Regions from separate parts of the Marilutibacter maris genome, predicted to be linked through region 2. Evidence: predicted binding sites of a transcription regulator. Region 2 holds the regulator's gene; each other region holds the start of a gene.
The links. The regulator HrcA, encoded in region 2, represses chaperone genes, less so after heat shock. The targets are predictions, from matches to a motif close to TTNGCACTCNNNNNNNNNGAGTGCNAA.
Positions count from the first base shown of each region.

Region 1: rpoH (RNA polymerase sigma factor RpoH) is a predicted target of HrcA. The motif match lies at 8,795-8,821, and genes of this name have one in related genera.
Region 3: groES (co-chaperone GroES) is a predicted target of HrcA. The motif match lies at 3,751-3,777, and genes of this name have one in related genera.

Region 1 covers NZ_CP029843.1:455,924-466,400, forward strand. The annotation lists gene C9I47_RS02040 (glycosyltransferase) at 1-1,080, opposite strand, end outside; gene C9I47_RS02045 (non-ribosomal peptide synthetase) at 1,101-5,207, opposite strand; gene C9I47_RS17405 (hypothetical protein) at 5,272-5,646, opposite strand; gene C9I47_RS02050 (bifunctional nicotinamide-nucleotide adenylyltransferase/Nudix hydroxylase) at 5,917-6,966, shown strand; gene C9I47_RS02055 (nicotinate phosphoribosyltransferase) at 7,043-8,461, shown strand; gene rpoH (RNA polymerase sigma factor RpoH) at 8,832-9,710, shown strand; gene C9I47_RS02065 (NAD(P)/FAD-dependent oxidoreductase) at 10,017-10,477, opposite strand, start outside.
Region 2 covers NZ_CP029843.1:1,890,993-1,901,469, reverse strand. The annotation lists gene carA (glutamine-hydrolyzing carbamoyl-phosphate synthase small subunit) at 1-42, opposite strand, end outside; gene dapB (4-hydroxy-tetrahydrodipicolinate reductase) at 240-998, opposite strand; gene fdhD (formate dehydrogenase accessory sulfurtransferase FdhD) at 1,058-1,906, opposite strand; gene C9I47_RS08365 (FdhF/YdeP family oxidoreductase) at 1,896-4,244, opposite strand; gene dnaJ (molecular chaperone DnaJ) at 4,345-5,472, opposite strand; gene dnaK (molecular chaperone DnaK) at 5,607-7,517, opposite strand; gene grpE (nucleotide exchange factor GrpE) at 7,691-8,305, opposite strand; gene hrcA (heat-inducible transcriptional repressor HrcA) at 8,381-9,433, opposite strand; gene recN (DNA repair protein RecN) at 9,596-10,477, shown strand, end outside.
Region 3 covers NZ_CP029843.1:3,461,901-3,472,377, forward strand. The annotation lists gene C9I47_RS15180 (S8 family peptidase) at 1-985, opposite strand, end outside; gene groL (chaperonin GroEL) at 1,631-3,271, opposite strand; gene groES (co-chaperone GroES) at 3,415-3,702, opposite strand; gene C9I47_RS15195 (helix-turn-helix transcriptional regulator) at 4,362-4,796, shown strand; gene C9I47_RS15200 (endonuclease) at 4,883-6,619, shown strand; gene cutA (divalent-cation tolerance protein CutA) at 6,803-7,153, shown strand; gene C9I47_RS15210 (protein-disulfide reductase DsbD family protein) at 7,150-9,672, shown strand; gene C9I47_RS15215 (TlpA disulfide reductase family protein) at 9,742-10,347, shown strand.

The sequences.
Region 1 (10,477 bases), 1.4 Mb from region 2:
GCGCGCCCAGAACGGCTGGTCGCCGTAGAAGGGCACGATCACCGACGGGATTCCTGCGCGCACCGCGGCCGCGGTGGTGCCGGCGCCGCCATGGTGCACGGCCGCGGACATGCGTGGAAACAACCAGTCGTGCGGCGCCTGGCGGATGAAGAAGGTGTGCTCGTCGTGGCGGCCCTCGGCATGGTCGAGGCCGCCCCAGCCGGTCGCCAGCACCGCGCGCTGGCCGCTGCCGCGCACGCCGTCGAGCACGGTCGCGGTGAACGCGCTGGCCTCGCTGCTGACCATGCTGCCGAAGCCGATGTAGAACGGCTTCGGTCCGGCCTCCAGGAATTCCCGCAGCGCCGGCGACGGCTGCCAGTCCGGCTGCTCGTGGAACCAGTAGCCGGCGACCTGCGCCGACTCGGGCCAGTCGGCCGGACGCGGCAGCACGTGCCGGCTGAAGCCGTAGACGACCCGGTTGTCGTCGCCGCCGGCATGGAAGTACGGCCCGTACCAGGGGTAGCGGCGCAGTCCCAGCTGCGGACGCACGATGTCGTTGATCGCCGGCCGCATCACGTGCCAGACCAGCAGCCGCAGCAGATGATAGGCGCCCATGTTCAGGGTCGGCGGCAGCTGGCGCCTGGATCCGGCCAGCACCATCGGCGCCAGGATCCGCGACGGCGTCAGCGGCTGCAGTTGCGCGCCGACGAAGGGCAGGCCGCGCGCCTCGGCCAGCGACTTGGCCAGCAGGGTGGCGTTGCCGACGCCGATCAGAAGGCCGGCGTCCTCGCTGGCGGTCCGCCCCTGGTCGACCCAGTGCTCGGCCCAGTCGGCGAAAGTCTCGCGGAACACGCGCGCCATCGCGCGGGTGTCCAGGCCGCGGTCGGCGATGCTGCGATCGGCCTCCAGCAGGGCCTGGAAGTTGCTGGTCAGCGGGCGGAATTCCAGGCCGGCCTCGGCGACCAGCGGCGCGAAGTTGTCGCTGGTGACGATCCGCACCGGATATCCGGCGTTCCGCAGTCCCCGTCCCAATGCCACGCAGGGGCGGATATCGCCCTGCGTGCCGATGGTGAAGATCGCGATCGGCTTGAGGTCGGTCATGTCGCGCTCGGCCATGGCGTTCAACCACCGACCGGCAGTGCCGACTTGTGCACCGCCGCGGGCCGCCGCCCCGACCGTTCCGGTACCGGTGCCTCGCGATGGCGGCGCAGCAGGTCGATCCGCTCCTGCAGGACCCGGCCGATCCGTGCCGCCGGCCCCGGTTCCAGCATCGACTGGTGATCGCTGTCGATCTCGTGCAGTTCCACCTGGCCGTCGAAGCAGGGCGCCCAGACCGTTGGCCGGTAGTGCATCAGGCCTTCCAGGTCGACACGGGCCTGGCGCGCCGCGCGGAAGAACAGCAGGTCGCCGTGGACCGGTTCCGTCCCGCAATGGTCGGGAACGTAGCGCCGGGCCAGTTGCAGGTGGTTGCCGGTCACCGCGGCGACATGCTCGATCAGCCGCGGATCGCGCTTGACCAGTTCCCGCACCAGCGGCATCGACAGCACGTCGTACTCCGCGCACAACCACTCCGCCAGCGCGTCGAGCGTGGCCGGCGGGTTGTCGCCGGCCTTGCGATGGAAGCCGAGGAAGCGCAGCGCCGCCCGTACCTCGCCGGCTTCGCTGGAGGCGTTGCGAACGTCGTGGCCGGGGTGGGTCGCGAACGGGTAGGCATCCATCATCGCCAGCAGCTCCACGCGCTCGCCGCGCGCCTGCAGCTGGGTGGCGATGGCGTGGGCGATCAGGCCGCCCAGCGACCAGCCCAGCAGCCGGTACGGGCCCTCGGGCTGGACGCTGCGCATGCGCGCGATGCAGTCGGCGGCAATCTCCTCCAGGCTGGCCGGAAGGCTGTCGTCGCCGCGCAGGCCACGCGCCTGCAGGCCGTATACCGGCAGCCCGGGATCGAGGTGGCGCAGCAGCCCGGCATAGGCCCAGCCCAGGCCGACCACCGGATGGATGCAGAACAGCGGCCGCTCGCGCTCGCGGCCGTTGCCGCGCAGGGACAGCAGGGCGGCGAGCGGGTCCTGATCGTGCGTGGTCCGCGCCTGACCGTCGTCCAGGCAGGCCGCCAGTCCGGCGATGGTCGAGGCCTCGAACACGCTCGCCAGCGGCAGCTCCATCGACAGGTACTCGGGGAAGCGGGCGATCATCTCCGCCGCGCTCAGCGAGTCGCCGCCTAGGTCGAAGAAGTTGTCGTGCAGCCCGACCCGCTCGCGTCCCAGCACCGCGCACCATAGCGCCGCGAGCTTCTTCTCGATCGCGGTCGTCGGCTCGACGTGCGGGGCGCGGCCGCGTTGTTCGGGGCGCGGCAGGGCCTTGCGATCGAGCTTGCCGTTCGGCGTCAGCGGCAGTTGCGGCATCCAGACGAAGGCCGACGGGATCATCGCTTCCGGCAGGCGGCTGGCCAGGTGTCCGCGCAGGCCGCTCTCGTCGATCTGGTCGCCGTCGGCGGCGACCAGATAGGCGGCCAGCGAGGTACCGCCCTCGCCGTCACGATGCGCAAGCACGGCGGCGGCGGCGACCGACGGACTGGCCAGCAACTGCTGTTCGACCTCGGCCAGTTCGACACGATGGCCGCGGATCTTGACCTGGTCGTCGATGCGTCCGACGAACTCCAGCACGCCGCCGTCGAGCCAGCGGACCCGGTCGCCGGTGCGGTACATGCGGCTGCCGTCGGCGGCGAAGGGATCGTCGAGGAAGCGTTCGATGTTCAGCTGCGGCCGCCGCAGATAGCCCTTGGCGACACCGGCGCCGCCGATGTACAACTCGCCGACCGCGCCGCTGATGACCGGTTGCCGGTCGCCGTCGAGCACGTAGAGGCGGGTGTTGAGGATCGGCCGCCCGATCGGCGGCGCCTGGCGGCCATCGGTGTCGTGGGGACCGCTCTCGGCGAGGTCGAAGGCGGTCGACCAGACCGTGGTCTCGGTGGGGCCGTAGAACTGGGTGACCCGCGCCGCGCGGCGCCGCAGCTCGGTGGCCAGTGTCGCGCCCAGCGCCTCGCCGCCGACCAGCGCATGGACGCGGTCGAGCCGGGCCTGGCGACAGGCCAGCAGCACCCGCCATAGCGAGGGCGTGGCCTGCACGTGGGTGATGCCGGCGTCGGCGATCAGACGCGCCAGCCGCGGCGGGTCGTGGGCGATGCCGGCGTCGGCGATCACCGTGCGCGCGCCTGTCGTCAGCGGCAGGAACAGCTCCAGCGCGGCGATGTCGAAGGACACCGTGGTCACCGCGAGGAAGCGGTCGTCCGCGCGCGGAGCGAGCTGCCGGCGCATGCCCTGCAGGAAGTTGCCGAGGTTGCGGTGGCTGACCTCCACCCCCTTGGGCCGGCCGGTGGAACCGGAGGTGTAGAGCAGGTAGGCGGTCGCGTCCGGGGTGGACAGGTCCGGTTCCGGCGGCGCGTCCGCGGGCTCCCCGTCCTCCTCCGGCGCGAGCATCAGCAGGCCGCCACCGCCGTACTGCGCATGCGCCGATGGCGGGGCGATCATCGCCACCGGCGCGGCGTCGTCGAGCATCATCGCGATGCGCTCGGCGGGGCCGTCCGGATCGATCGGCAGATAGGCCGCGCCGCTGCGCATGATCGCCAGCAGCGCGATCAGCAACTGCGCTCCGCGCGGCAGCGCGATCGCGACGATATCGCCCGGACCGATGCCGTCGGCGACCAGCAACCGTGCCTGGCGCAGGCTGCGCCGGTGCAGCTCGCGGTAGCTCAGCGCGGTGTCGCCGGCCACCACCGCGATCGCCTCCGGCGTCGCCGCCGCCTGGCGCGCGAGCAGCTGCGGCAGACCGACGTCCTGCAGGGGCGCGGCGGTGGCGTTGTAGTCGACCAGCAGGCGTCGGCGTTCGCCATCGCCGAGGATGTCGATCCGGTCCAACGGTTGCGCCGGATCGTCCAGCACCGCGTCGATCAGACGCATCAGCCGGCGGCGGTGCTCGTCCAGCTCGGCCATCGGGTACAAGGCCGGGTTGGCGTCGAAGTAGATGCACGGATCGCTGTCGTTGCCGCGGTCGAACACGAACACGGTGAGGTCTTCCTGCGAGCCGTTGGAGAGATTGTGCGAGGTCGCCGGCGCGCCGCCGAAATCCAGCTGGTAGTCGAACGGTTCGATGTTGATGCCGAGGCGGGCGATATGGCGGTCCTGGCCGATCAGGCCGAGGTCGCGGCGCAGATCCTCGTAGCGGTACTGCTGGTGACGCAGCGCGTGCCGCACGACCTTCGACACCTGCTCGAACAGATCCGTCGCGGTCGATCCGGGGGCGAACGACAGGCGTATCGTCACCGCGTTGGCGACCATGCCGGGCGAGGCGCGCAGGGCGGCGCCGACGCGGCCGGACACCGGCATGCCGAACACCAGGTCGTTGGCGCCGGTGGCGCGGTGGAAATAGGCGGCGATCAGCGCGATCAGCACCTGCGGCAGGCTGGCCGAGTGCCGGCGACCGAGTTCGTCGAGCCGCCGCGCCTTGGCGATCGGCAGATAGCCGATGCTGTGGCGCAGGCCGCCTTCGTCGCTTCTCGCACCGCGCGCCAGGGTCACCGCCTCGGGCAGGTCGGCAAGCTGCTGCAGCCAGTATTCGCGGTCGCGCTGCAGACGCTTGGAGTCGCGATACGCCGCCTCCGCCTCGATCAGCGCGGACAGCGAGCCGAACTCGCAGGGCTCGGGTTCGCGGCCCTCGACATAGGCCGTGTACAACTGCGCCACGCGGCGCACCACCATGCCGCCGCTGTAGCCGTCATAGACCACGTGGTGGGCGCGCTGGTACCAGAAATAGCGATCGTCGGCGGCCTTGAACAGCGCCGCGACCCACAGCGGATCGCGGGCCAGGTCGACCGGGCGGATCAGGTCGGCGCGCATCCAGGCTTCGGCCGCGGCTCGCGGGTCGGCCTCGGCGCTGACGTCGATGAACGGAAAGCCGCCGTCGTGGAGCGGGCGGTTCTCGTGCGCGCCGCCGTCGGCCGGCCGCACGATCTGGCGCGGCTTGCCGTCTTCCTCGATCACCTGCACGCGCAGGGTCTCGGCCTCGCGCACCACCTGGCGCAGCGCGCGCAGGAACTGCACCGGGTCGACCGGACCCGATATCTCGATCGCCTCGGCGATGTTCAGCGTGGCGTTGGCAGCGGCGATCTTCTGGCCCACCCACAACCCGCGCTGTGCGATGGTCAGGGGCAGCGAAACCCGGTGTGACTCGTTCATCGAAAATCCTTTTCGTGGGGGCGGGGGCGACGTGCTGCAGGTGTCGCGCCGGTCCTCACCTCACTCATCCCTGTGCGAGAAGGCCGTTTTCTGGCGATTTCTTTTTGAGTCGAGGGCTTGTCGTTTCGCGGCTTTCCAGGGTTCCTTGCAGAGAGAGGTCGGGCGGCGCTTCAACCAGCCGTCGCCCCAGATATGTCAGCGCGCCGATGACATGTCCACCGCGCATCCGACGTTGCGTGGACGAAATCACGTTTTGAAATTTGATGTGTGCGTGCGGTGAAGACACGCCATCGCGAGGCCGGCGGAACTGCGTCATAAAACGCGGCGAATCGGCATCGCATCGCCATGCATCCGTCACGTCGCGACGACGCGGATCGGGAACTGCGCAACCGATCCGCATGCGCGGCTGCGTTCCGAAGCTGCCGGTCGCATTGTTCATGCCACGGCATTGCCGATCCGGCCCCGACATTGTTGGCGGCGTCGAGCGAAGAAGCCCACGGTGTGGACGTCGCCCCCGGAATCGCAGGTTGCCGGAGCCGCCGCGAGGGTCTGCCGATCGCGCGCTTTCATGCATGTCGGGAGTCGACGCAATCACTGCCGGGATGAGGTGCGGCGCTTGTGCATCGCTTGACTCGGGACAGGGAAGGCGTAGCATTTTCGATGAGCCTCGGGACAGACCCGGGGCGACCACCCACCGTGAGGGAGCCTCATGGAATACGATTATCTGGTCTTCATTGGCCGCTTCGAGCCGTTTCACAACGGCCATGCCGCCGTCGCCCGCCTGGCACTGGGCCGGGCGCGCAAGCTGATCCTTCTGGTCGGCTCCGCCGATACCCCCCGCACCATCCGCAACCCCTGGACCGTCGCCGAACGCGAGGTCATGGTCCGCGCCGCGCTCGCCGACGATGAGCGGCGCCTGATCGTGCGGCCGCTGCGCGATCACCTCTACAACGAAGCGTTATGGATCGCCGCGGTCCAGCGCAGCGTCGCCGAGGCGATCAAGGCCGACGGTGGCGCAGTCGATGCCCGGGTTGGTCTGATCGGTCAGGACAAGGACGCCAGCAGCTACTACCTGCAGGAGTTCCCGCAATGGCCGTTGGTCGACGTGCAGCACACCGCCACGCTGTCGGCGACCGAACTGCGCCGTTATCTGTTCGAGGCCAACCAGGTCGATAGCCACGGCGGGCTGATGCTGATCCGCGCCAACGTACCCGGCCCGGTGTTCGACATGCTCGAAGCCTTCCGCAAGAACTCGCCCGCGTTCACCCAACTGGTCGCCGAACACCGCTTCATCGACCAGTATCGCGCGGCCTGGGCCGAGGCCCCGTATCCGCCGACCTTCGTCACCACCGATGCGGTGGTCGTGCACTCCGGCCACGTGCTGCTGGTGCGGCGCCGGGCAGAGCCGGGCAAAGGCCTGTGGGCGCTGCCGGGTGGCTTTGTCCATCAGGACGAGAGCATTCTTGCCAGTTGCCTGCGCGAACTGCGCGAGGAGACCCGGCTCAAACTGCCGCTGCCGGTGCTGAAGGGCTCGATCAAGGGCCAGCACGTGTTCGACCACCCCGAGCGCTCGCAACGCGGCCGTACCGTGACCCACGCCTTCCACTTCGACTTCCCGGCCGGCGATCTGCCGCCGGTGCGCGGTAGCGACGATGCCGACAAGGCGCGCTGGTTCCCGGTCAGCGAAGCGCTGGAGATGGGCCCGCAGCTGTACGAGGACCACCTGTACATCCTCGAGTTCTTCCTCGGCCGGAGCTGACCCGACCGGGATCCGCCCCTGCCATCCCGCCGGTGGACAGACCGCCGGCGTCACCCGACGCGAAGGAGCTTCCGTCATGCGCCATCTCGAAAATCTGGTTCTCAATACCGACAGCTACAAGGCCAGTCACTGGCTGCAGTACCCGCCCGGCACCGACGCCACGTTCTTCTATGTCGAGTCCCGCGGCGGCGTGTACGACAAGACGCTGTTCTTCGGCCTGCAGGCCATCCTCAAGGAATACCTGTCGAAGCCGGTCACCCATGCCGACGTCGACGAGGCGCGCGACTTCTTCGCCACCCATGGCGAGCCGTTCAACGAGGCCGGCTGGCGCCGGATCGTTGACGTGCATGGCGGCCTGCTGCCGCTGCGGATCCGCGCCGTGCCCGAGGGCAGCGTCATACGCACCCATCAGGCCCTGGTCACGATCGAGTCCACCGACCCGGAAGCGTTCTGGTTGCCCAGCTACATCGAGACCCTGCTGCTGAGGCTGTGGTACCCGGTCACCGTGGCGACGATCAGCTACCACGTGAAGCAGACCATACGATCCTTCCTCGAACGCACCAGCGACGATCCAGAGGGGCAGCTGCCGTTCAAACTGCACGACTTCGGAGCCCGCGGCGTGTCCAGTCTCGAATCGGCCGGGCTCGGCGGCGCCGCCCATCTGGTCAACTTCATGGGCACCGACACCGTCGCCGGTGTGCTCACCGCGCGCGCCTACTACCACGAGCCGATGGCCGGCGTCTCGATCCCGGCCGCCGAGCACAGCACCATCACCAGTTGGGGCCGCGAACGCGAGGTCGAGGCCTACGCCAACATGCTCAAGCAGTTCGCCAGGCCCGGCAGCTTGGTCGCGGTGGTCTCCGACAGCTACGACATCTACACGGCTATCAAGGAGCGCTGGGGCAAGGCCCTGCGCCAGCAGGTGATCGAGTCCGGCGCCACGGTGGTGATCCGCCCCGACTCCGGCGACCCGGTCGAGGTCGTGCACCAGTGCCTGGAGTTGCTCGACGAGGCCTTCGGCAGCACGGTCAACGGCAAGGGCTACAAGGTGCTGAACCATGTTCGCCTGATCCAGGGCGACGGCGTCGACCCCGACAGTATCCGCGCGATCCTGGAGCGGATCACCGAAGCCGGCTACGCCACCGACAACATCGCCTTCGGCATGGGCGGTGGTCTGCTGCAGAAGCTCAACCGCGACACCCAGAAGTTCGCGCTCAAGTGCTCGGCGGCGCGCGTCGATGGCCAGTGGCTCGACGTCTACAAGGACCCGATCACCGACACCGGCAAGACCTCCCAGCGCGGCCGGCTGGCCCTGCTGCGGCACGTCGAGTACGGCAGCGTGAAGACCGTGCCGATCCCGGACGACGTGGTCGATGTCGAAGAGATGGCGCTGCCTCTGGGCTGGACCCACGCCATGCAAACGGTGTGGAAGAACGGCCAACTCACCCGTGACTGGACCTTCGCCGAGGTCCGCGCCCATGGCAATGCTGGATAGCGCTGGCGGCGGCAGGTCCGACGCCCGCTCCGTACCTCCGGCGATCCCTCGCCGGGGGGCTTGGCGGTGCGCGGCTTGGATCCCGTTGCGACCGTTCCGATCTGGGGTGGTCCCGAGGTCGCCGGCGGGTGCGGATGATGCGTTGGCGCCCGCGGGTGAGTGGCTTCTGTCCAAGATCTTGATTTAATTGATTTTTATTGGGGTGCGCGCATGGCGGCGTGTCCGCTTGCGCGCCTGTTCCACGCGCCGGCGGGGCCTGGCGGAATCGACTTCTGGCCGAACCTGAACGGAGCCTTCGTTCCATCCATGCAACGGACTGAACTTCCAGCTGCCTTAGCAGTCGTAATACGCGACTGCTAAGATGCCTGCCATGAACCAGACTCCCACCGCAACCGCCCTGATCGCCAACAACCTGCCGGTGCCCAGCGCACTGGGGTCGCTCGACGCCTATATCGGTGCCGTGTACCAGATCCCGGTGTTGAGCGCCGAGGACGAGCAGGACCTGGCCCGCCGCTTCCGCGACGACGAGGACCTCGATGCCGCCCGCGAACTGGTGCATTCGCACCTGCGCTTCGTGGTGCATGTCGCGCGCGGCTACAACGGTTATGGCCTGCAGCTGGGCGACCTGATCCAGGAAGGCAATATAGGCCTGATGAAGGCGGTCAAGCGCTTCGACCCCGAGCAGGGCGTGCGCCTGGTCAGCTTCGCGGTGCACTGGATCCGCGCCGAGATGCACGAGTTCATCCTCAAGAACTGGCGCATCGTCAAGGTCGCCACGACCAAGGCGCAGCGCAAGCTGTTCTTCAACCTGCGCAAGAGCAAGAAGCGCCTGGGCTGGTTGAACGCCGAGGAAGTGCGCACCGTGGCCGCCGACCTCAACGTCTCCGAGCGCGAAGTGCTGGAGATGGAGTCGCGCCTGTCCGGTCGCGACGTGGGCTTCGACGCGCCGGCCGACGAGGACGACGAGCGCACGCCGCCGTCGCCGTCCGCCTATCTGCGCACCGATGCCGAGGACCCGTCGCAGCTGTACGAGCGCGAGGACGAGGAGGACAACCAGCTGCAGCTGCTGCGCGAGGGCATGGCCGGTCTCGACGAGCGTTCGCGCGACATCGTCAAGCGCCGCTGGCTCGACGGCGACAACAAGGTCACCCTGCAGGAACTCGCCGACGAATACGGTGTGTCCGCCGAGCGCATCCGCCAGATCGAGGCCAACGCGCTGAAGAAGATGAAGGCGCTGTTCGTCGCCTGATCGCGGCCTCGTATTCGCACGACCACGGCCCGGCGATCCCGGGCCGTTTTCGTTTCCGGCGCCGGTGATCGCCCGCACGCATTTCGCAGGAGCGGCGCAGGCCGCGATACCCGGCTGCGCCCGGATATCTCCCAAAATTTGCTGCGCAATCCTTGGGTCCCACCGTTGCCGTGCTGTACGCCGCTCCTACGGGTCTCAATATCCTCGGCCGTTGTGGCAGCGTGTCGCCGACCGTCGTCGGTACGGCCCGTTCCGTTCGGGATGAAGGGCTGTCCGCGTCAACCCCGATCGCGGCTTGCGCCGCTCCTACGGGGCAGCCGCATCGCCGCTCTCGTCGTCGTGGTCGTCGAGGATGATCCGCGCGTGGCGCTGGTAGCTCCAGTAGGCCCAGGCCCAGTTGATCAGCACCAGCAGACGGTTGCGGAAGCCGATCAGGAACAGCACGTGCACCCACAGCCAGAACCACCAGGCGAGCAGGCCCTTGAGCTTGAAGCCGTGCAGGTCGACCACCGCGGCCATGCGGCCGATGGTGGCGAGGTTGCCCATGTCGCGGTAGCGGAACGGCGGCGCCGGTCGTCCGGCCAGGCGCGCGCGGATCGCGCGGGCGGCGTGGGCGCCCATCTGCTTGGCCGCCGGCGCGACGCCGGGCACGGGTCGGCCGTCCTGCTCGATGCTGGCCAGGTCGCCGGCGACCAACACCTCCGGCCGCCCCGGCACGCCGAGGTCGGCCTCGACCCGGACCCGGCCGGCGCGGTCGCGCGGCACGT
Region 2 (10,477 bases):
GAGGGTGCCGTCTTCGAGCGCGAGGAGTGCGGGTTGGTTCACGGGGGTCGCCTTGGATGCAGATGGGTGCTGACCGGGCCCGGCCTTGCGCCACCGCAGAAAGCCGGCTGCACAAAAGCGCGGACACGGTGCGAGGCCGGTCCGGTTCGGGGGGTTCAGGCGAGCGGGAATTCTAGCGGGCCGGAGGCCTCGGCGCCAGCCTTCGATGACATTCGGATGACACGCCCCGGGGGACGCGTTCAGCTCAGCAGATCGGCGACCCGGTAGCGTCCGGCCGGGCGGTCGCGCAGGCGCGCGGCCACATGCAGCGCGCCGCGGGCGAAGATATCGCGGCTGGTTGCGCGATGCGCCAGCTCGATGCGCTCGCCCAGGCCGGTGAACTGGACCATGTGTTCGCCGACGATGTCGCCGGCCCGCAGCGCCGCGTAGCGCGGCTCGGCCCCGCCCGCCCGCGCGGCTTCGCCCAGGGTCAGCGCGGTGCCGGATGGCGCGTCCTTCTTGTGCACGTGATGGGATTCGACGATGTCGCAGTCCCAGCCCGGCAGCGCCGCCGCCGCGCGTCGGACCAGATCGTCCAGCACCGCGACGCCGAGGCTGAAGTTGGATGCCCACAACACCGGGATGCGAGCCGCCGCCGCGTCCAGCGCCGCATGCTGCTCCGGCTCCAGTCCGGTGGTGCCGGAGATCAGGCCGCAGCCGCGCGCCTCGCACAGCGCCAGCAGCGGCGCCATCCCCTGCGGCAGACTGAAATCGATCGCGACGTCGAACTCCGGGACCGACACCAGCTCGGCGGCGGAGAAGTGCGGCACTCCGTCGACCACCCGCTGGGCCGGGGTCGAACGCGCAACCGCCGCAACCACGGCGATGTCCTCGCGCTCCCCCGCCAGCCGCAGCAGCGCCTGGCCCATGCGCCCGGACGCGCCGTGGATCAACAGCCGCACAACGGGACGAGACTGGCTTTCGGACGGGCTTTGCGACGGGTCTGACGACTGATTCATCGGCGCAGGCTACTGGCTGCCGCCGTCCCTCACAAGCGCGCGGACAGGCCGCCCGGCGCTCAATCGCGCGCGCCTGCTCCGGCCAACCGCTGCGGGTGGCTGTAGACCACGCAGCGCCCCGGCCGCACGAAGCCGGCCAGGGTCAGGCGGCTGGCACGGGCCAGGTCGACCGCCAGCGCGGTCGGTGCGGAGATCGCCGCCAGCAGGCCGATCCCGAGCCGCGCGGCCTTGGTCACCATCTCGTAACTGGCGCGGCTGGTCACCAGCACGAAGCCGTCCCCCAGGTCGACGCCGTCGCGGACGAGCGCGCCCAGCAGCTTGTCCAGGGCGTTGTGGCGGCCGACATCCTCACGCACCAGCACGACCTCGCCGGTCTGGGTCGCCCAGGCGGCGGCATGCATCGCACCGGTGACGGCGTTGAGCGGCTGGCGCCCGGCCAGCGCGGCCTGGGCCCGCTCCAGCGCGTCCGTCCCGACCCGCGGCCCGTCCGCCACCGGCGCGATCGGGCGCAGCACGTCCTCCAGATGCCGGCTGCCGCACAGACCGCAGCCGCTGCGCCCCGGCAACAGGCGCTCATCGCCATACCGCGACGGCACCGCGGACGGCGCGTCGATATCGAGCACATGGCCTTCCAGCCGCGCATGCACCCGGACCCCGCGGATGTCGCCGATGCCGGCGACCAGCCCCTCGCTCAGCGAGAATCCGAAGGCGAAGTCCTCCAGGTCGGCGGGGGTTGCCATCATCACCGCGAACGCCTCGCCGTTGTAGCGCAGTTCGACCGGCACCTCCTCGGCCAACCAGTCCTCGCCCGCCCGCTGCGCTCCGTCCCGGTGCACGGTGACGGAGCGGTGCGCCCGCCCGGGGCCGCGCGCCCCGCCCGCCTCGGCGGCGGACGGCTCAGCCTTCACCGGCGGCCTGCGGCGCCGACGCCGACAGCCGCACCGGCACCGACTTGTAGCCCGGGGTACCGGAGCGCGGGTCGCGATCGTCCAGCGCCAGCAGGCCGTTGCCTTCGGGGTAGTACATCGCCACCGAACCGCGGGAGATGGCGAACGCCACCGCCACATAGCCGCGCACGCTGCGGCCGTTGGCGGCGCCCAAGGGGTCGCAGGCCTGCACGTCGATGCGGTCGCCCTCCTTCAGGCCGCGCTCGGCAAGGTCGTCGGGATTTACGAAGACGACGTCGCGGCGGCCATGGATGCCGCGGTAGCGGTCGTTCATGCCGTAGATGGTGGTGTTGTACTGGTCGTGCGAGCGCACCGTGGCCAGCCTGAGCAGGCCGTCGGCAGCCGCCGGGTCCTCGTCCAGCCCGCGCGCGAGCAGGAAATGGGCCTTGCCGTCGGCGGTGTTCCAGTGCCGCCGGGAAGCCGCGTTGTCGAGGCGGAAGCCGCCGGGCTCGCGGACCCTGTCGTTGTAGCCGGCGAAGATCGGGAACACCGCCTCGATGTCGGCGCGGATACGGTCGTAGTCCTCGACCATCTCTTCCCAGTCGACCTTCGAGTCCGGCAGGGTCGCGCGCGCCAGCAGGGCGACGATCGCCGGTTCCGAACGCAGGTGCTCGGAGGCCGGCTTCAACCGCCCCTGCGAGGCGTGCACCATCGACATCGAATCCTCCACCGTCACCGATTGCGGGCCACCGGCCTGAACGTCCAGCTCGGTGCGCCCCAGGCACGGCAGCAGGAAGGCCTGCCTGGCCGGGATCAGGTGCGAGCGGTTGAGCTTGGTCGCGATGTGCACGGCCAGGTCCAGCTTGCGCATCGCCGGGAAGGTCGCCTGCGGATCGGACATCGCCACCGCCAGGTTGCCGCCCAGGCACAGCAGCGCCTTCGAGCGGCCCTCGGCGATCGCCTGGACCGCGGCGACAGCGTCGTGGCCGTGCGCGGCCGGCGGCTCGAAGCCATAGGTCCGACGGATGCCGTCCAGCAGCGCCGCGCTGGGCTTCTCGGTGATGCCGACGGTGCGGTCGCCCTGCACGTTGGAGTGACCCCGCAACGGGCATATGCCGGCGCCGGGGCGGCCGATATTGCCGCGCAGCAACAGCAGGTTGGCCAGCTGCTGCACGTTCTCGGTGCCGTGGCGATGCTGGGTGATGCCCATGCCGTAGCAGACGATCACCCGTTCGGCGCGGGCATAGATCGAGGCCGCGCCGGCGATATCGTCGCGGCTCAGGCCCGAATGGCGCTCGATGCCGTCCCAGTCGCTGGCCCGCAGATCCGCCGCCAGCGCCTCGAAACCGCGGGTGTGCTCGGCGATGAAGGCGCGGTCGAGCAGGCCCTCGCCGCCCTTGGCCAGATCGGCCGCGTCGGCCTCCAGCAGCCACTTCATCATGCCCTTCAGCACCGCGAGGTCGCCGCCGATCCGGGGCTTGAAGTAGGTCGAGGCGATCCGCACCGCGTGCCCGGTCAGCATCTCGGCCGGATCCTGCGGCGACACGAAGCGCTCCAGCCCGCGTTCGGGCATCGGGTTGATCACCACGATCGGCGCGCCGCGCAGCGAGACCTCGCGCAGCGTCCCCAGCATCCGCGGATGATTGGTGCCGGGGTTGTGGCCGATGCAGAACACCGCGTCGGCGTGCTCGAAGTCCTCCAGCGTCACCGTGCCCTTGCCGACTCCGATCGACTCCGGCAGCCCGACGCTGGTGGCTTCGTGGCACATGTTCGAGCAGTCGGGGAAGTTGTTGCAGCCGTACTCGCGCACGAACAGCTGGTACAGGAAGGCGGCCTCGTTGGAGGCGCGGCCGGAGGTGTAGAACTCGGCCATGGTCGGGTCCGGCAGCGCGCGCAACGCGTCGCCGATACGCTCGGCGGCCTCTTCCCACAGGATCGGCAGGTACTTGTCCTGGGCCGGGTCGTAGACCATCGGATGGGTCAGGCGGCCCTCGTTCTCCAGGTCGTGGTCGTTCCACTGCCACAGCTCGGACAAAGTGTGTCGGGCGAAGAAGTCGGGCGTGGTGCGCCTGGAGGTCGCTTCCCAGGTCACCGCCTTGGCGCCGTTCTCGCAGAACTCGAACGACGAGGTGTGGCTCGGATCGGGCCAGGCACAGCCCGGGCAGTCGAAGCCCACCGGCTGGTTGACCCGGTGCAGCGCCTCCATCGAGCGCGGCACCGCCATCTGCCCGCGGATCGCGCCGGCGACCGCCCGCAACGCCCCCCAGCCGCCGGCCGGGCCCTCGTAGGGGCGGACGGTCTTGTCGAAGTCGGCCTCCGGTGGCGGCGCCTTGGGCGGATCCTGCGGGGGAGTCTTCATCGGACGCCTGCAAAAACTTGATGACCGACGGTCATCATAAACCTGACGCAGTGTGCGCCAGGTCGTCGTGCAGGCGAGCGGCGGCGCGCGCCGCGGCGGCTCAGGAAACCATCCGGTCCCAGAAGCCCTTGACCCCGTCGAGGAAGGTCGCCGACCTCGGCGAATGCTTGCGCGCACCCTCGCCGGAGAAGGTCGCCTCGAACTTCTCCAGCAGATCGCGCTGCTCGGCGGTGAGATTGACCGGCGTCTCGACCACGACCCGGCAGTACAGATCGCCTTCGCTGCGGCTGCGCACCGACTTGACGCCCTTGCCGCGCAGGCGGAACAGCTTGCCGCTCTGGGTCTCGGCCGGCAGCCGGATCTCGGCGTCCCCGTTCAGGGTCGGCACCCGGACCACGTCGCCCAGCGCCGCCTGCGAGATCCGGATCGGCACCTCGCAGTGCAGGTCGTCGCCGTCGCGATGGAATATCTCGTGTTCCTTGACCCGCACCTCGACATAGAGGTCGCCCGGCGGCACGCCGACCGGACCGGCTTCGCCCTCGCCCGCCAGGCGGATGCGGTCGCCGGTATCGACCCCGGCCGGCACCTTCACCTGCAGGGTCTTGTTGCGCTCGATCCGGCCCTGGCCGTGGCAGTCTTCGCAGGGGTTGGCGATGGTCTTGCCGCTGCCGCCGCAATGCGGACAGGCCTGCTGCATCGAGAAGATGCCGCGCTGGAAGCGCACCTGGCCGCGACCGTTGCAGGTCCCGCAGGTCTCGGTCCTGCCGTCGGCCGAACCGCTGCCGTTGCAGGTGTCGCAGCTCTCCAGGGTCGGAATCTCGATCTGCCGTTCGACCCCGCCGACCGCCTCCTCCAGGCTCAGCTCCATCACGTAGCCGACATCGGCGCCGCGACGCGGGCCGCGCGGGCCGGCGCCTCCGCCGAAGATGTTGCCGAAGATGTCGCCGAAGATGTCGCCCATGTCGGCGTAGCCGGCGCCGGGACCGCCACCGCCCATGCCGTGCTCGAACGCCGCGTGGCCGTGCTGGTCGTAGGCCCGGCGCTTGTTGGCGTCGGACAGGACCTCGTAGGCCTCCTTGCACTCCTTGAACGCGACCTCGGCCGCCACATCGCCCGGATTACGGTCCGGGTGATGCTTCATCGCGCAACGGCGGTAGGCCTTCTTCAGCTCGTCCGCCGACACGTCGCGGCCGACGCCCAGCACTTCGTAGTAGTCACGCTTGCTCATGGTTGTAGCGACTTCCCCCGCCGCACCGGCATCGGCCGGCGCGGACTGTTGATACGACAAGGGTCCGGAACCGCGGAACGGTCCCGAACCCCTGTGGCGGCCCCGCCGGGTTCATGCCAGAGGGGCCGGCCGGCTTACTTGTTGTCGTCCTTGACCTCGGTGAACTCGGCGTCGACGACATCGTCGCCGGTCGCGCCGGAAGCGGCGGCGCCCTCGCCGGGCTGGCCCCCGCCCTGGGTACCGGCGAACAGTCCCTGCGCGGCCTCCTCCAACGCCTTCGACTTGGCCTCGATCTGGGCCTTGTCGTCGCCCTTCATCGCGGTCTCGAGTTCGGCGATGGCGGTCTCGGCGGCGGCGATCGCCTCGCCCGGCGCCTTCTCGCCGTGCTCCTTGATCGAGCTGCGGGTCATGTGGATCAGGGCGTCGGCCTGGTTGCGGGCCTGGACCAGCTCGTGGAACTTCTTGTCCTCCTCGCGGTTGGCCTCCGCATCGGCGACCATCTTCGCGATCTCGTCCTCGGACAGACCCGAGCCGGCCTTGATCTCGACCTTCTGCTCCTTGCCGGTCTTCTTGTCCTTGGCGGTCACGTGGACGATGCCGTTGGCGTCGATGTCGAACGACACCTCGATCTGCGGCATGCCGCGCGGCGCCGGCTCGATGCCGGCCAGGTCGAAGCGGGCCAGCGACTTGTTGTAGCGGGCCTGCTCGCGCTCGCCCTGCAGCACGTGCACGGTGACCGCGGACTGGTTGTCGTCGGCGGTCGAGAAGGTCTGCGAGGCCTTGGTCGGCACCGTGGTGTTCTTCTCGATGATCTTGGTGAACACGCCGCCCAGGGTCTCGATGCCCAGGCTCAGCGGGGTCACGTCCAGCAGCAGCACGTCCTTGACGTCGCCGGCCAGCACGCCGCCCTGGATCGCGGCGCCCAGCGCCACCGCCTCGTCGGGGTTGACGTCCTTGCGCGGGTCCTTGCCGAAGAACTCGGCGACCGCCTGCTGGACCTTCGGCATGCGGGTCTGGCCGCCGACCAGGATCACCTCGCTGATGTCGCTGGCGCGCAGACCGGCGTCATTGAGCGCGGTGCGGCACGGCTCGATGGTCTTGCGGACCAGGTCCTCGACCAGCGACTCGAGCTTGGCCCGGGTCAGCTTGATGTTCAGGTGCTTGGGACCGGAAGCGTCGGCGGTCACGTACGGCAGGTTGACCTCGGTCTGCTGCGACGAGGACAGCTCGATCTTGGCGCGCTCGGCCGCGTCCTTCAGGCGCTGCAGGGCCAGCGGGTCCTTGCGCAGGTCGATGCCCTGGTCCTTCAGGAACTCCTCGACCAGGTAGTCGATCACGCGCTTGTCGAAGTCCTCGCCGCCGAGGAAGGTGTCGCCGTTGGTCGACAGCACCTCGACCTGCATCTCGCCGTCGACCGAGGCGATCTCGATGATCGACACGTCGAAGGTGCCGCCGCCGAGGTCGTACACGGCCACCTTGCGGTCGCCGCCCTTCTTGTCCATGCCGTAGGCCAGCGCGGCCGCGGTCGGCTCGTTGATGATGCGCTTGACCTCCAGACCGGCGATCCGGCCGGCGTCCTTGGTCGCCTGGCGCTGGCTGTCGTTGAAGTAGGCCGGCACCGTGATCACCGCCTCGGTGACGGTCTCGCCCAGGTAGGCCTCGGCGGTCTTCTTCATCTTGGTCAGCACTTCGGCCGAGATCTGCTGCGGCGCCATCTTGCTGCCTTCGACGGTCTGCACCCAGGCGTCGCCGTTGTCGTGCTCGATGATCCCGTAGGGAACCAGGTCGATGTCCTTCTGGACCTCTGCGTCGCGGAACTTGCGGCCGATCAGGCGCTTGACCGCGAAGAAGGTGTTCTTGGGGTTGGTGACGGCCTGGCGCTTGGCCGAGGCGCCGACCAGGACCTCGCTGTCCTTGGTGTACGCGACGATCGACGGCGTGGTGCGGTCGCCCTCGGCGTTCTCGATGACCTTGGCGTTGCCGCCCTCCATGATCGCCACGCACGAGTTGGTCGTGCCGAGGTCGATACCGATGATCTTGCCCATGGTGGTGTTCCCTCTCTAAGACTGTTGCTGTTGCGAATCCGGTAGTCCGGGGGGCGGGGGCCTCCCGGAGGGCGGCCGCGCCGCCGATGTCTGCTATCTAGGGGTCGACTGCGCGCCCTTCAAGGGGGCGCGGACCCGTATCTGCGGCGCTGCGGGCCGCAGACACCCGCCGCTCAGTCGTGTCGGCTGACCACGACCAGGGCCGGCCGCAGCAGGCGGTCGTTGAGCAGCCAGCCCTTCTGGTAGACCTGGACCACCTGGCCGGGCGCGTGCTCGGCGCTGTCGACCATGCTCATCGCCTGGTGGTGGTCGGGGTTGAAGGCCTCGCCGACCGGGTCGACCACGGCCATGCCGTTCTCGCCGACCACCTTCAGCAGCTGCTTCAGGGTCAGCTCCATGCCCTCGCGCAGATGCGCGGCGGTATCGCCCTCGACCCCGAGGCCGGCCTCCAGGCTGTCGATCACCGGCAACAGATCGGCCAGCAAACGCTCGTTGGCGAACTTGCGCGCGGTGTCGATCTCGCGCGCCATCCGCTTGCGCTGGTTCTCCAGCTCGGCGCGCTCGCGCAGCGATTCGTCGCGCACGGCGGCCAGTTCGGCCCGGGTCTCCTCCAGCTCGATGGCGAGCCGGGCCTGGGCGTCGTTGTCGTCGGCGTTCATGGCCATGTCCTGGTGGGTTTCGTCCTGATGCGATGCTGTGGTCATGTGCTTGGTCTGTCCCCTGCGCTGTACAGGTGTGGCTGGGAGGGTGGCGGGCGGACGACGGGCGTCCGCGACAGGGCCAGCAATGGGGACGTGGCGGCAGGATTCAAGCAGCGGGCGCGTATCCGGGCCCGGTTCAGCCTGTCGGCGGCGACGACCGGCTCAGCCCGGGTCCGGGGACAGCGCGTCGCCGAGCACGTCGGCGGCGGCCTGAACCACCGGGATCACCCGGTCGTAGGCCATGCGGCTGGGACCGATCACCCCCAGCACGCCCAGCACCTGGCCGGCGGCGACATACGGCGCGGTCACCAGCGACATGCCCTCCAGCGGCGCCAGCCCGGTTTCCTCGCCGATGAAGATGCGCACGCCCGGCGCCTGGATCGTGCGTTCGAGCAGCTGGAGGATCTCGCGCTTGCGCGCGAACGCCTCGAACAGCTCGCGCAGGCGGTCCAGGTCGGCCAGGTCCTGCACCCCCATCAGGCGGGTCTGCCCAGCCAGCAGCATGTCGTCCTGGCCCGGCACCAGCACCTGCTCGGCCAGCTCGACCGAATGCGCCAGCAGGCTCTCCATCTCGCTGCGCGCGCTCTTGAGCTCGTGCAGCAGCGAGCCGCGGATGTCGGCCAGCGCACGTCCGGCGAACTGGCTGTTGAGGTAGTTGGCGACCTGTTCGAGCTCGCCGGCGTCGAACGAGCGCCGGGTCTGGATGATCCGGTTCTGCACCTCGTTGTCGGCGAACACCAGGATCGCCAACACCCGCTGCGCGTCGAGCGGGACGAAGTCGATCCGCCGGAACGCGAACTGCTCGCGCCGCGGCAGGCTGACCACGCCGACGAAATGGGTCATCGCCGACAGCAGTTCGGAGGTGCTGCCGAGCAGGGCCTGGGTACCCGAGCCGGCCGGCAGTTCGCCGCGCAGCCGCGCCAGCTCGCCGTCCGGCAACGGCTTGACCTGCAGCAGCGAGTCGACGAACAGGCGATAGCCCTGAGCGGTCGGCACCCGTCCGGCCGAGGTGTGCGGCGCGCTGAGCAGGCCGGCGTCCTCCAGGTCGGAGAGGATGTTGCGGATCGTCGCGGGGCTGACCGCCAACCCCGCGTGGCGCGCCAGGGTCTGCGACCCCACCGGCTCGCCGTCGCGGATGTAGCGGCCGATCAGGGTCCTCAGCAGCTGTCGGGCCCGGGGATCGAGATCGTCGGAGGCGGAGGAACGGTGGCCCATGGGACGGATATAAGCGCCAGCGCCGCCCGGCGCAAGGCTTGCGGAGCCCGGGTGGCGACGTGACCCGGAAACGACATCGCCGGCGGACGTGTCGGCGGCCGCGGCGAAAGGCACCGCCCAGCCCTATCTGCGGACCGCCAACAGCCCCTAGAATCGGCACCCATGCTGACCCACCTGTCCATCAAGCAATTCGCCGTCGTCGACAGCGCCGAACTCGAGTTCGGCCCCGGCATGACCGTGATCTCCGGCGAGACCGGCGCCGGCAAGTCGCTGCTGGTGGACGCGCTGGGGCTGATCTGCGGCCTGCGCGCCGACAGCGGCGTGGTCAGGCACGGCGCCGACCGCGCCGAGCTCTCGGCCGGGTTCGCGCTCGTCGACGCGCCGCTGGCAAGGGCCTGGCTCCACGACAACGACCTCGACGAGGACGAGGCCTGCCAGATCCGCCGGGTGATCCGCGCCGACGGCGGTTCGCGCGCCTGGATCAACGGCCGCCCGGCCACGGTCGGGCAGTTGACCGAACTGTCCGCGCGGCTGGTCGAGATCCATGGCCAGCACGAGCAGCAGGCCCTGCTGTCCCGCCCCAGCCAGTTGGCGCTGCTGGACGCGTTCGGCCGCACCGACGCCGAGCGCGCCGCGGTGGCCGAGGCCGCGCGCCGCTGGAGCGCGCTGCTGCGCGAACGCGAGAGCCTGTCCGCGCAAGGGGACGTCTCCGACCGCATCGACTGGCTGGAGCATCAGTTCGCCGAACTCGAACGCGAGGAACTGGAGCCGGCGGCACTGGAGCAACTGGGCGCCGACCACCGCCGCCAGGCCCACGCCGCCGACCTGATCGCCGCCTGCGACGAGGCCCTGGCGCAACTGGCCGGTGACGAGCTGCCCTCGCCGGTCGGCACCATCGAACAGATCCGCGGCGCCCTGCAGCGGATGAACGAACACGAGCCACGGCTGGGCGAGGTCGACGCGATGCTCGATGCCGCCGCGATCCAGCTCGACGAGGCCCAGGTCCTGCTCGACCGCATCCGCAGCGACCTGGACATCGATCCG
Region 3 (10,477 bases), 1.6 Mb from region 2:
CGACGCCGGCATCGATCGCCCAGCCTTCCGGCGCCAGCGCCGAAACCGTCAGCACGCCCGGCAGCTGGCCGGGGAAGCTCATCGTGCTGTTGTCGTGATCGAGGTCGCGGCCGTCGTTGCCGGCCGAGGCCACCACCAGGACCTCGTTCTTGCCGGCGTACTGCATCGCCCGCTTGGTCGCGTTGATCAGCTCGGAGAGTTCGTTCGCGCCCTGGCCGCTGCGCGGCAGGCCGCCACGCACGCCCAGGCTCATGTTGATCACGTTGGCGCCGTTGTCGACCGCCCAGACGATGCCCTGGATGATGCCGGCGAAGTCGCCGCTGCCGGTCGCCGAGCTGAGCACCTTGACCGCCAGCAGCTTGGCCTCCGGGGCCACGCCGATCGTGCCGATGGCGTTGTCGGCGGCCAGGATGGTGCCGGCGACGTGGGTGCCGTGGCTGCTGCCGCTGGTGTTGCAGTAGCTCTCGCCATCGACGAACGAAGCGCCGCCGATCAGGTTCGGGGCGATGTCCAGATGCGCGCAGTAGGCACCGCTGTCGAGCACCGCCACCGTCGCGCCGGCGCCGCGATAGCCCGCGTTCCAGGCGCCGGCGGCATCGAGCGCGGCATGCCCCCACTGCAGATCGAAGAAACGGTCGTCGTCGCCGGAACCCGGCGGGTTGGCGAACGCATCGGCCGAGATCGGAGCACCCTCGGACTCGGGAACGTCCCACTGCAACTCGACATCGCGAGTGACCGACTGCAGGCCGGGAATCGCCCCGGCATCGGCGGCGAAGGCGTCGCCCGCCTGCACGATCGCCACGCCGATCTGCGGCAGCTGGGCGGTGATGGTGCCGCCCGCGGCCTGGATGCGCTCGATCTGGGTCGCGTTCAATCCCTGACCCTGGGTCATCACCACGTACTTGCCGGCATGCGCCGACCCCATCGTGCCCAGGCCCAACAAGGCCAGACCAATACCGGTCGCCAAAATAGTGCGGTTCTTCATGGGTTGCTCCGAAGCTGAGGTGGATGAGCGTGCGTTCGCACGCCGCCCGGGGCATCCGCCCGAAGCTCCCCGGACAGCACCCCGTCCAGGTGTCCACGCATTTATCGGCCCCGACCGGCCAAGTCCGTGTCGCGGCGTCGCGGGTGCGCGGGCAGCGCTCCGGGCCGATGGACCGGGCCGATGGACCGGGGCGGGGCGTACACGAGCGGGCGGCGACCGTCGCGGTCGACCGCGGAAGGACCGGGCGGGCCTGGGCATCGGCCGGCGCGTACCCGACGCTCGGCGCGCTCGGTCCGGCGCGTCCTGCGGGGCCGGCAATCAACCTGCGGTACAGGCAACTTGCGGGCAATTGAAACGTGCAGGCAATTAAAAAGCCCGCCCCGGTCGAACCGGTTGCGGGCTTGCTCCCTCCCCCACGTCGGGATGCGGGACCGATCGTGAAGGATGCGTTACCGGCTTGCACGCTGCACTGCAAAAGAGAACCGATGGGTACAAGAAAGGCGACGATGCCGCCATTCCGTTTGGTGAACGCGCGTCACCTCGTGGCGCCACCGCCCCGAGCCGCGCCCACTGCCGCGACAAAAAAAAGCCCCCGCATCGCTGCGGGGGCCCGGGTGACGCGTTGGAACGTGTCGACGGGTCGGCTTAGAAGCCCATGCCGCCCATGCCGCCCATGTCGCCGCCGGCCGGCATCGCCGGCTCTTCCTTCTTCGGAAGCTCGGCGACCATCGCCTCGGTGGTGATCATCAGGCCGGCAATCGACGCGGCGTTCTGCAGCGCGGTGCGGGTGACCTTGGTCGGGTCCAGGATGCCCAGCTCGAGCATGTCGCCGAACTCGCCGGTGGCGGCGTTGTAGCCGAAGCTGCCCTTGCCTTCCTTGACCTTGTTGACGATGACCGACGGCTCTTCGCCGGCGTTGGTGACGATCTCGCGCAGCGGCGCTTCCATCGCGCGCAGGGCGATGGTGATGCCGTGGTTCTGGTCCTCGTTGTCGCCCTTGACGGCGCCCACCGCGGCCAGCGCGCGGATCAGGGCGACGCCGCCGCCCGGCACGATGCCTTCCTCGACCGCCGCACGGGTCGCGTGCAGGGCGTCTTCGACGCGCGCCTTCTTTTCCTTCATCTCGATCTCGGTGGAGGCACCGACCTTGATGACGGCCACGCCGCCGGCCAGCTTGGCCACGCGCTCCTGCAGCTTCTCGCGGTCGTAGTCCGAGGAGGTCTCCTCGATCTGCGCCTTGATCTGCTTGATGCGCGCCTCGATGCCACCGGTCTCGCCGGCGCCGTCGATGATGGTGGTGTTCTCCTTGGAGACCTGCACCTTCTTGGCGCGGCCGAGGTCGTTGATGGTGGCCTTGTCCAGCTGCAGGCCGACTTCCTCGGAGATCACGGTGCCGCCGGTCAGGATCGCCATGTCCTCCAGCATCGCCTTGCGACGATCGCCGAAGCCCGGCGCCTTGACCGCGCAGACCTTGACGATGCCGCGGATGGTGTTGACGACCAGGGTCGCCAGGGCCTCGCCCTCGATGTCCTCGGCGATGATCAGCAGCGGCTTGCCGGCCTTGGCCACGCCCTCGAGGACGGGCAGCAGGTCGCGCACGTTGGAGATCTTCTTGTCGTGCAGCAGGATGAACGGATCGTCCAGCTCGGCCTGCATCGACTGCTGGTTGTTGACGAAGTACGGCGACAGGTAGCCGCGGTCGAACTGCATGCCCTCGACGACGTCGAGCTCGTTGTCCAGACCCGAACCGTCCTCGACGGTGATCACGCCTTCCTTGCCGACCTTGTCCATCGCCTGGGCGATCAGGTCGCCGATGTTGGCGTCGGAGTTGGCGGAGATGGCGCCGACCTGGGCGATCTCCTTGCTGGTCGAGGACGGCTTGCTGAGCTTCTTCAGCTCATCGACGGCGCCGGTGACGGCCTTGTCGATGCCGCGCTTGAGGTCCATCGGGTTCATGCCGGCGGCGACCGCCTTCATGCCCTCGCGGATCAGCGCCTGCGCCAGCACGGTGGCGGTGGTGGTGCCGTCGCCGGCGTTGTCGGAGGTCTTGGATGCGACTTCCTTCACCATCTGCGCGCCCATGTTCTCGAACTTGTCCTGCAGCTCGATTTCCTTGGCGACGGAGACGCCGTCCTTGGTGATGGTCGGGGCGCCGAAGCTCTTGTCGAGCACGACGTTGCGGCCCTTCGGACCGAGGGTGGCCTTGACGGCATTGGCGAGGGTGTTCACGCCGCGCAGCATCTTCGCGCGCGCGTCTTCACCGAAACGGATTTCCTTGGCTGCCATGGGATGACTCCGGGATTCGTGTAGGGGGATTGGTGATTCGTGGGAGGCGGAAGTACGGCGTCGGGACGAGCGGCGGACGCGTCAGCGCATGGCGCTGCGAGCGGTCCCGGGCCCCGGGCGCCGGATCACACGCGGAAGTCGGCTCAGCCGAGCACCGCGAGGATGTCGTCTTCCTTCACCACCAGGTACTCGACGCCGTCGAGCTTGACCTCGGTGCCGCTGTACTTGCCGAACAGCACGTTGTCGCCGGCCTTGACCTTGGGCGCGCGCACGTTGCCGTTGTCCAGCACCTTGCCTTCGCCCACGGCGACGACCTCACCCTTGATCGGCTTCTCGGTGGCCGAGTCCGGAATGACGATGCCGCCGGCGGACATCTTCTCTTCTTCCATGCGCTTGATGACCACGCGGTCGTAGAGCGGCTTGATGTTCATGAGAACCTCACGCAAGTGATTGATTGTGGGAAATAAAGTCGCGGGATATTAGCAGTCGACCCGGGCGAGTGCCAAAGCCCGGGCAAAACTGCGCCCGGCGAACCGGGACGGCGACGAGATGGGAGCGTGCGCGGGGCTTTCAAGGGCTGGCGGGAAAAAATTTCCGCCTACGGCGCCAAACCGCGATGAAGTAGTGGAAGGAGGTCACACGTGGACGGATGTCACATAGAGAAAGAGCGCGTCCCCGAAGTGACGCGCTCTTTCGTGGCACGGGGTCGGCCCTACCTGGCATGCGCGTCCTGCGTCCTCCCCTGACCAGACATCAGTGTCGAAACCAGCAATCCATGTCGGCTTGACCCGATATTGCGCGCGGCACATCACCTTGGCCATAGCACCCAGTCACGAAATATGTTTACTTTTGGTAGCGCACAACCGGTCTTTAACCCTCAAACAGCCCGTAAATACGTGCTTTAACCTCTGTGGAGTTACTGTTGGTAGACACATGTTTGTGACTATTGATCACTATGTGACTTATGATCACATATTTGCCGAGTCTGGCGCGAGAATGGCGGCCACCGCCCCCTTGCGGTGTTCGCCACCCTGACCACAACGCGCCACGGCCCGATTACCCCCAGCCCCACCATCGAGCGAAAACGCCCATGACACTCCAGCAGCGCATCCGTCTCGCCCGCCGCCATGCCGGGCTCTCCCAGGCCGCCGTCGCCCGCGCGGTCGGCGTGCAACGCAGTGCCGTCAGCCACTGGGAAGCCACCGTCGGCAAATCCCCGAGCACCTCGAACATGCGCGAGCTGGCGCTGGTCACCCAGGTCCAGTTCGAGTGGCTGGCCACCGGCCGCGGCCGGATGACCCTGAGCGAGGACGTGGCGATGGATTCGGTCGCCGCCGCCGATGCGCTGCTGGTCGACGACCCCTTGGAGCTGCGCCTGCTGACCGCCTTCCGCGAAACCCCGACCCTGTCGCGCGCGCCGCTGGTGGAGATCGCCGAGCAGCTGGCCGCCCAGCGGATGGGGCGCAAGCCGACGCCCGAGCGCAGCCTGACCGAGCGCATAGCTGCGACCGAGCGCACAAGCTGAGCACAACCGGCGGACACATCCGCCACTTGCGGTCACAAAAGCCCGTTAGACTTCCGTGTTCATGATCATGAAAGGAGTCGAAACGGATGATCCGCCGCAGTCTGTGGCTTGCCCTCGCCGTCGCACTCGCGCCCGCCCCCGCGCTGGCCGAAGTGTTCATCAACGAAATTCACTACGACAACGACGGTAGCGATACCGGCGAAGCCATCGAGGTCGTCGCCAGCGAAGGCGAAAGCCTGTCCGGCTATCGCATCTACCTCTACAACGGCAGCTCGTCGTCGTCCGCAAGCGTGTACGACAACGACCCGCTGCCGGCCGGCAGCATGGTCGCCTGCGGCGGCAACGTCCGCATCGCCAGCCTGAGCTACCCCAGCAACGGCATCCAGAACGGCGCACCGGACGCGATCGCGCTGGTCGACGGCAGCGGCGCCCTGGTCCAGTTCCTCAGCTACGAAGGCACGGTCACCGCCGGCAACGGCCCGGCCGCCGGCCAGACCAGCACCGCGCTGCCGGTGTCCGAAACCGGCAGCACCCCGGTCGGCCATTCCCTGCAGCTGGGCGGCAGCGGCGACGGCTACAGCGACTTCAGCTGGCAGTCGGCCGCGGCCCAGACCTTCGGCGCCTGCAACAACGGCCAGAGCTTCAGCACGCCGAACCCGCCACCGGAAGTCACTGCGACCCAGCCGGTCGACGGCGCCACCAACTTCCCGGCCGCCGGCGATCTCGGCGTCGCCTTCACCGAGAGCGTCAGCCTCGGCGGCAATGCCCTGACCCTGCAATGCGCGCAGTCGGGCACGATCGCCCTGCAGTACCCGTCCAGCGGCAGCAGCTTCACCGCCACCACCGGCACCGCGCTGTACGCCGGCGAGGCCTGCACCTTCACCGTGCACGCCAGCCAGGTCACCGACGGTGGCGGCGCCCACCCGGTCGCCGACACCGTGGTCGCCTTCAATGTCGCCAGCAACGGCGGCGGCAACGACGACTACTACGCCCAGGTCAACACCAGCAGTGCCAGCCAGCTGCGCTGCTCGCTGCACCAGACCATCCGCGGCCACACCGTCTATCCGTACAGCGGCAGCGGCACCACCAGCACCTGGGACATCCTGGAGATCGCCGACGAGGACCCCAACAACGGCTCGCGGATCCTCGATGCCTACCGCAACCGCAGCTACGCCAAGGGCAGCGACCGGGCCGGCACCGGCAGCGGCGCGACCTACAACCGCGAGCACAGCTGGCCGAACTCGCTGGGCTTCGGCAACCGCACCGGCAACCTCGGCCTGCCGAACGCGCCGTACACCGACACCCACATGCTGTATCTGACCGATACCGGCTACAACTCCGACCGCGGCAACAAGCCGTACAAGAACTGCCCGTCGCAGGGCAGCTGCGGCGAGCGGGTGACCGACGCCTACAACGGCAACGGCGGCGGCAGCGGCGTGTTCCCGGGCAACTCGAACTGGACCTGGAGCAGCGGCTTCCAGGTCTGGGGCGCACGTCGCGGCGACATGGCCCGCGCGGTGATGTACATGGCGATCCGCTACGAGGGCGGCCAGGACATCAACAGCGGCCAGTCCGAGCCCGACCTGGAGCTGACCGACAACGCCAACCTGATCGTGGCCACGTCCAGCTCCCCGGCCTACATGGGCCTGCTGTCGACCCTGCTGGCCTGGCACCAGGCCGATCCGCCGGACGACGCCGAGCGCGCCCGCAACGACGTGATCTACAGCTTCCAGGGCAACCGCAACCCGTTCATCGACCACCCGGAATGGGCGAGCGAGGCGCTGTTCACCTCGAGCCAGCCGGCCAGCTGCCAGCTCAACTGAGCCGCTGATCCAGGCAGGAAGGGAGGGCCGTTCGACGGCCCTCCTTTTTTTGGCGCCGCCATTTGCGGGACCGATGGCCTGCTTCGCCGGCCCCGCGACGGGCCCGGCACCGCCGTGGTACCAATCCTGGCCGGTCCGCGCGACCGCCGGCGCCCGCCGGGACGGGACGGCTACAATCGCCGCATGTCCGATGCGCCCTCCCCGTCCGTGCTGCTGGTCCATTGCAGCTGTCCCGACGACGCCAGTGCCGAGCGCCTGGCCCAGACCCTGGTCGGGGAACGGCTGGCCGCCTGCGTCAGCCGCCTGCCGGGGGTGCGCTCGACCTACCGCTGGCAGGACGCGATCGAGCAGGCCGACGAGGTTCTGCTGCTGATCAAGACCACCGCCGAGCGCATGGACGCACTGAGCGAGCGCGTCCGTGCCCTGCACCCCTACGAACTTCCCGAACTGGTCGCGGTCGAAGTCCGCACCGGCCTGGCCCCGTACCTGCAGTGGGTGGCCGGGCAGACCCGCCTCCCGGACCCGCATCGATGACCCAATCCCGACCGATCCCGGGGCGCCGCCGCGCGTCCGCCTCCCTGCTCGTCCTGCTGGCCCTGCTCGCTCCGCTGCTGCCGGCCCAGGCCGCGGTCGACGAGGAGGATCTGCTGCCGGTCGACGAAGCCTTCGTACTGAGCGCCTCCGCCAGCGCCGCCGACACCATCGAGGTGCAATGGAAGATCGCCGACGGCTACTACCTGTATCGGCACCGCACCTCGGTCCAGGCCAGCCCGGCGTTCGCCCAGGGCGAGCTGCGACTGCCCAGGGGCCATGCCTACACCGACGAGTTCTTCGGCGATGTCGAGACCTACCGCGACCGCCTGACCGCGACCCTGCCCGGTCGCGCCGGCGCCGGCACGGTCGCCCTGAAGGTCAAGTACCAGGGCTGCGCCGATGCCGGCATCTGCTACCCGCCGCAGACCCGCGAACTGCAGGTCGCGATGCCCGCGGCCACCGGCGCGCCGGTGGCCGGACTGGCCGCACCGGGTGCGGTGGCCGCCGCCAGCGACCCGGCACCGGTCTCCGGCGGCCTGCGGCTGCCCGGCAGCGGCGGGGTGTCCAGCGCGGTCGACCCGGCCGCCGCCGGCAACCGCCTGCTGGCGCCGACCGCCCTGCCCGGCGGCGAAGCCAAACCACTGCCGCCCGAACAGGCGTTCGCGGTGCAGGCCCTCGCCGACAACGGCAACCGCGTGCGGGTGCGCTTCGACGTCGCCCCCGGCTACTACCTCTACCGCGACAAGACCGCATTCCGGCTGCAAGCGGTCGACGGCACGCCGTCCCTCGCCAACGGCCGCCCGGACTGGCCGCCCGGCCAGCGCCACAGCGACGAGTATTTCGGCGAGACCACCGTGTATTTCGAGCCGGTCGAGGTCACCCTGCCGGTATTGCGCCGCACCGCCGACGCCACCGACGCGCGCCTGACCGTCGAGCTGCAGGGCTGCCAGACCGACGGCATCTGCTACCCGCCGATGACCCGCACCCTGGCGGTGTCGCTGCCCGCCGGTAGCGTCGAACCCGCCGGCGCCGAGGCGGCGGCGACCGCCTCCGCTCCCGCCCCGGCCATGCCGGCGGCCGGCGGCGACGACGCCGTTGCAGGCCCCATCGCGGACGACCCGACCGCCGAAGACACCGCCGCCAAACCGGCCGAAGCCAGGGCCCAGGCCGAAGCGGCTGCAGCGGCGACGGCAACCGACGACGCCGCCAGCGCGACCGCCGCGGGCGACGGCGCCAACGAAGCCATGGCAACCGGCGACGGTGCCGCCAGCGGCGGCCAACGCCGCCCGCTCAACCTGTTCAGCGCCCTGCTGCTCGCACTCGGCGGCGGCCTGATCCTGAACCTGATGCCGTGCGTGCTGCCGGTGCTGTCGCTGAAGGCGCTGTCGCTGGCCGGCAACGGCGAAAGCCCGCGGCGCGCGCGCCGGCATGCGCTGTGGTACACCGCCGGCGTGCTGCTGAGCTTCGCCGCCCTCGGCGGACTGGCGCTGGCGCTGCGCGAGGCCGGTCTGGCGCTGGGCTGGGGCTTCCAGCTGCAGCAGCCGCTGGTGGTCGCGATGCTGGCCCTGCTGATGTTCGCGCTCGGACTCAGCCTGTCCGGGGTCTGGCACATCGGCGGCCGCTGGACCGGCGTCGGCCACGAGCTGACGATGAAGTCCGGCCCCGCGGGCGACTTCTTCACCGGCGTGCTGGCGGTGGTCGTGGCCACGCCCTGCACCGCACCGTTCATGGGCGCGGCGCTGGCCTGGGCCTTCACCGCCAACACCGTCACCGCGATCGCGGTATTCCTCACCCTCGGCCTGGGCTTGGCGTTGCCGTTCCTGCTGATCGGCTTCATCCCGGCGCTGGCGCACCGGCTGCCGAAGCCGGGCGCGTGGATGGAGACCTTCAAGCAGTTGCTGGCCTTCCCGCTGTACCTGACCGCGGTGTGGCTGGCCTGGGTGCTGACCCGCCAGCGTGGCGCCGACGCGATCGGCTGGTTCCTGGTCGCCGCCACCGCGCTGGCGTTCGCCGCCTGGGCCTGGACCCGCGCCCGCCGCGACGGCCGTCGCTGGGCCGCGGTGGTCGCCGCCCTGGCCCTGCTGGCGACCGCCTGGCCGCTGCTGCGCATCCATCAGCTGGAACGCCCGCAGGCTGCGGCGGCCGCCGTCAGCCAGGATGCGCTGAGCCCGGTGCCGTTCTCCGAGCAGCGCCTGGCCGACCTGCGCGCCAGCGGCCGCCCGGTGTTCGTCAACGTCACCGCCGACTGGTGCGTGTCGTGCAAGGCCAACGAGAGCGCGGTGTTCTCGCGCGACGAGTTCCGCCAGACCCTGGCGGCGACCGGAACCGTCTACATGGTCGGCGACTGGACCGACGTCGATCCGACCCTGACCGCCTTCCTGCAGCGTCACGAGGCGGTCGGCGTGCCGCTGTACGTGGTCTATCCGGTCGACGGCGGCGAGGGCCGGGTGCTGCCGATCCTGGTCACCCCGGGGATCGTCCGCGAGGCCCTGCTCGACGCCGCCGGCCACGCGCCCTGAACCTCCGTCTCCCAGCCGCCTACGGCCCGGCGACCGAGCGCGCCCGGCCGATCCGATGAAGTCGCCCGCATGAAACTCACCACCGGCCGCATTCTCCTGATCGCCATTATCGGCGCCGTGCTCGGCGCCGCCGTCGGCCTGTGGCGCGGCGGCTCCGGTCCGCTGCTGCAGAGCGAGCTGGGCCAGCGCGCGCTGCACGATGCGCTGTCCGCGACCGCCCCGGCACCGCCGCAGGACCTGGCGATCGCCCGCCGCGGCGAGGCGGTGCCGCCGGTACGGCTGCCCGACCTGGACGGCGCTCCGGTCGACGTGCCCGCCGCCTATGCCGGACGCCCGCTGCTGGTGAATTTCTGGGCCAGCTGGTGCGGCCCCTGCATCGAGGAGATGCCCGAGTTGAACCGCTATGCCGGCAGCCACGACGCCGATGGCGCGCGGGTGATCGGCATCGCCCTCGACGACGCCGACGCGGTGCGCGAGTTCCTGACCCGGATCCCGGTCGACTACCCGATCCTGATCGACCAGGCCGGGCCGCGCGACAGCAGCGTGCAGTTCGGCAATCCACGCGGGGTGCTGCCGTACTCGGTGCTGATCTCCGCCGACGGACGCCTGCTGAAGCAGAAGATCGGCCCGTTCCAGCATGGCGAAATCGACAGCTGGTCGGAGACCGGCGAGTAGCCCTATCCTGCTGGCGCAGGCGGAGACCGCCGCCGCGGCGATCGGGACTTGACGCCGGCCGGCCCGACGATTTAGAGCGACAACTCAAACAAACGCTTAAATCGCGACAACTTCGCCGATTTGGCGGTTA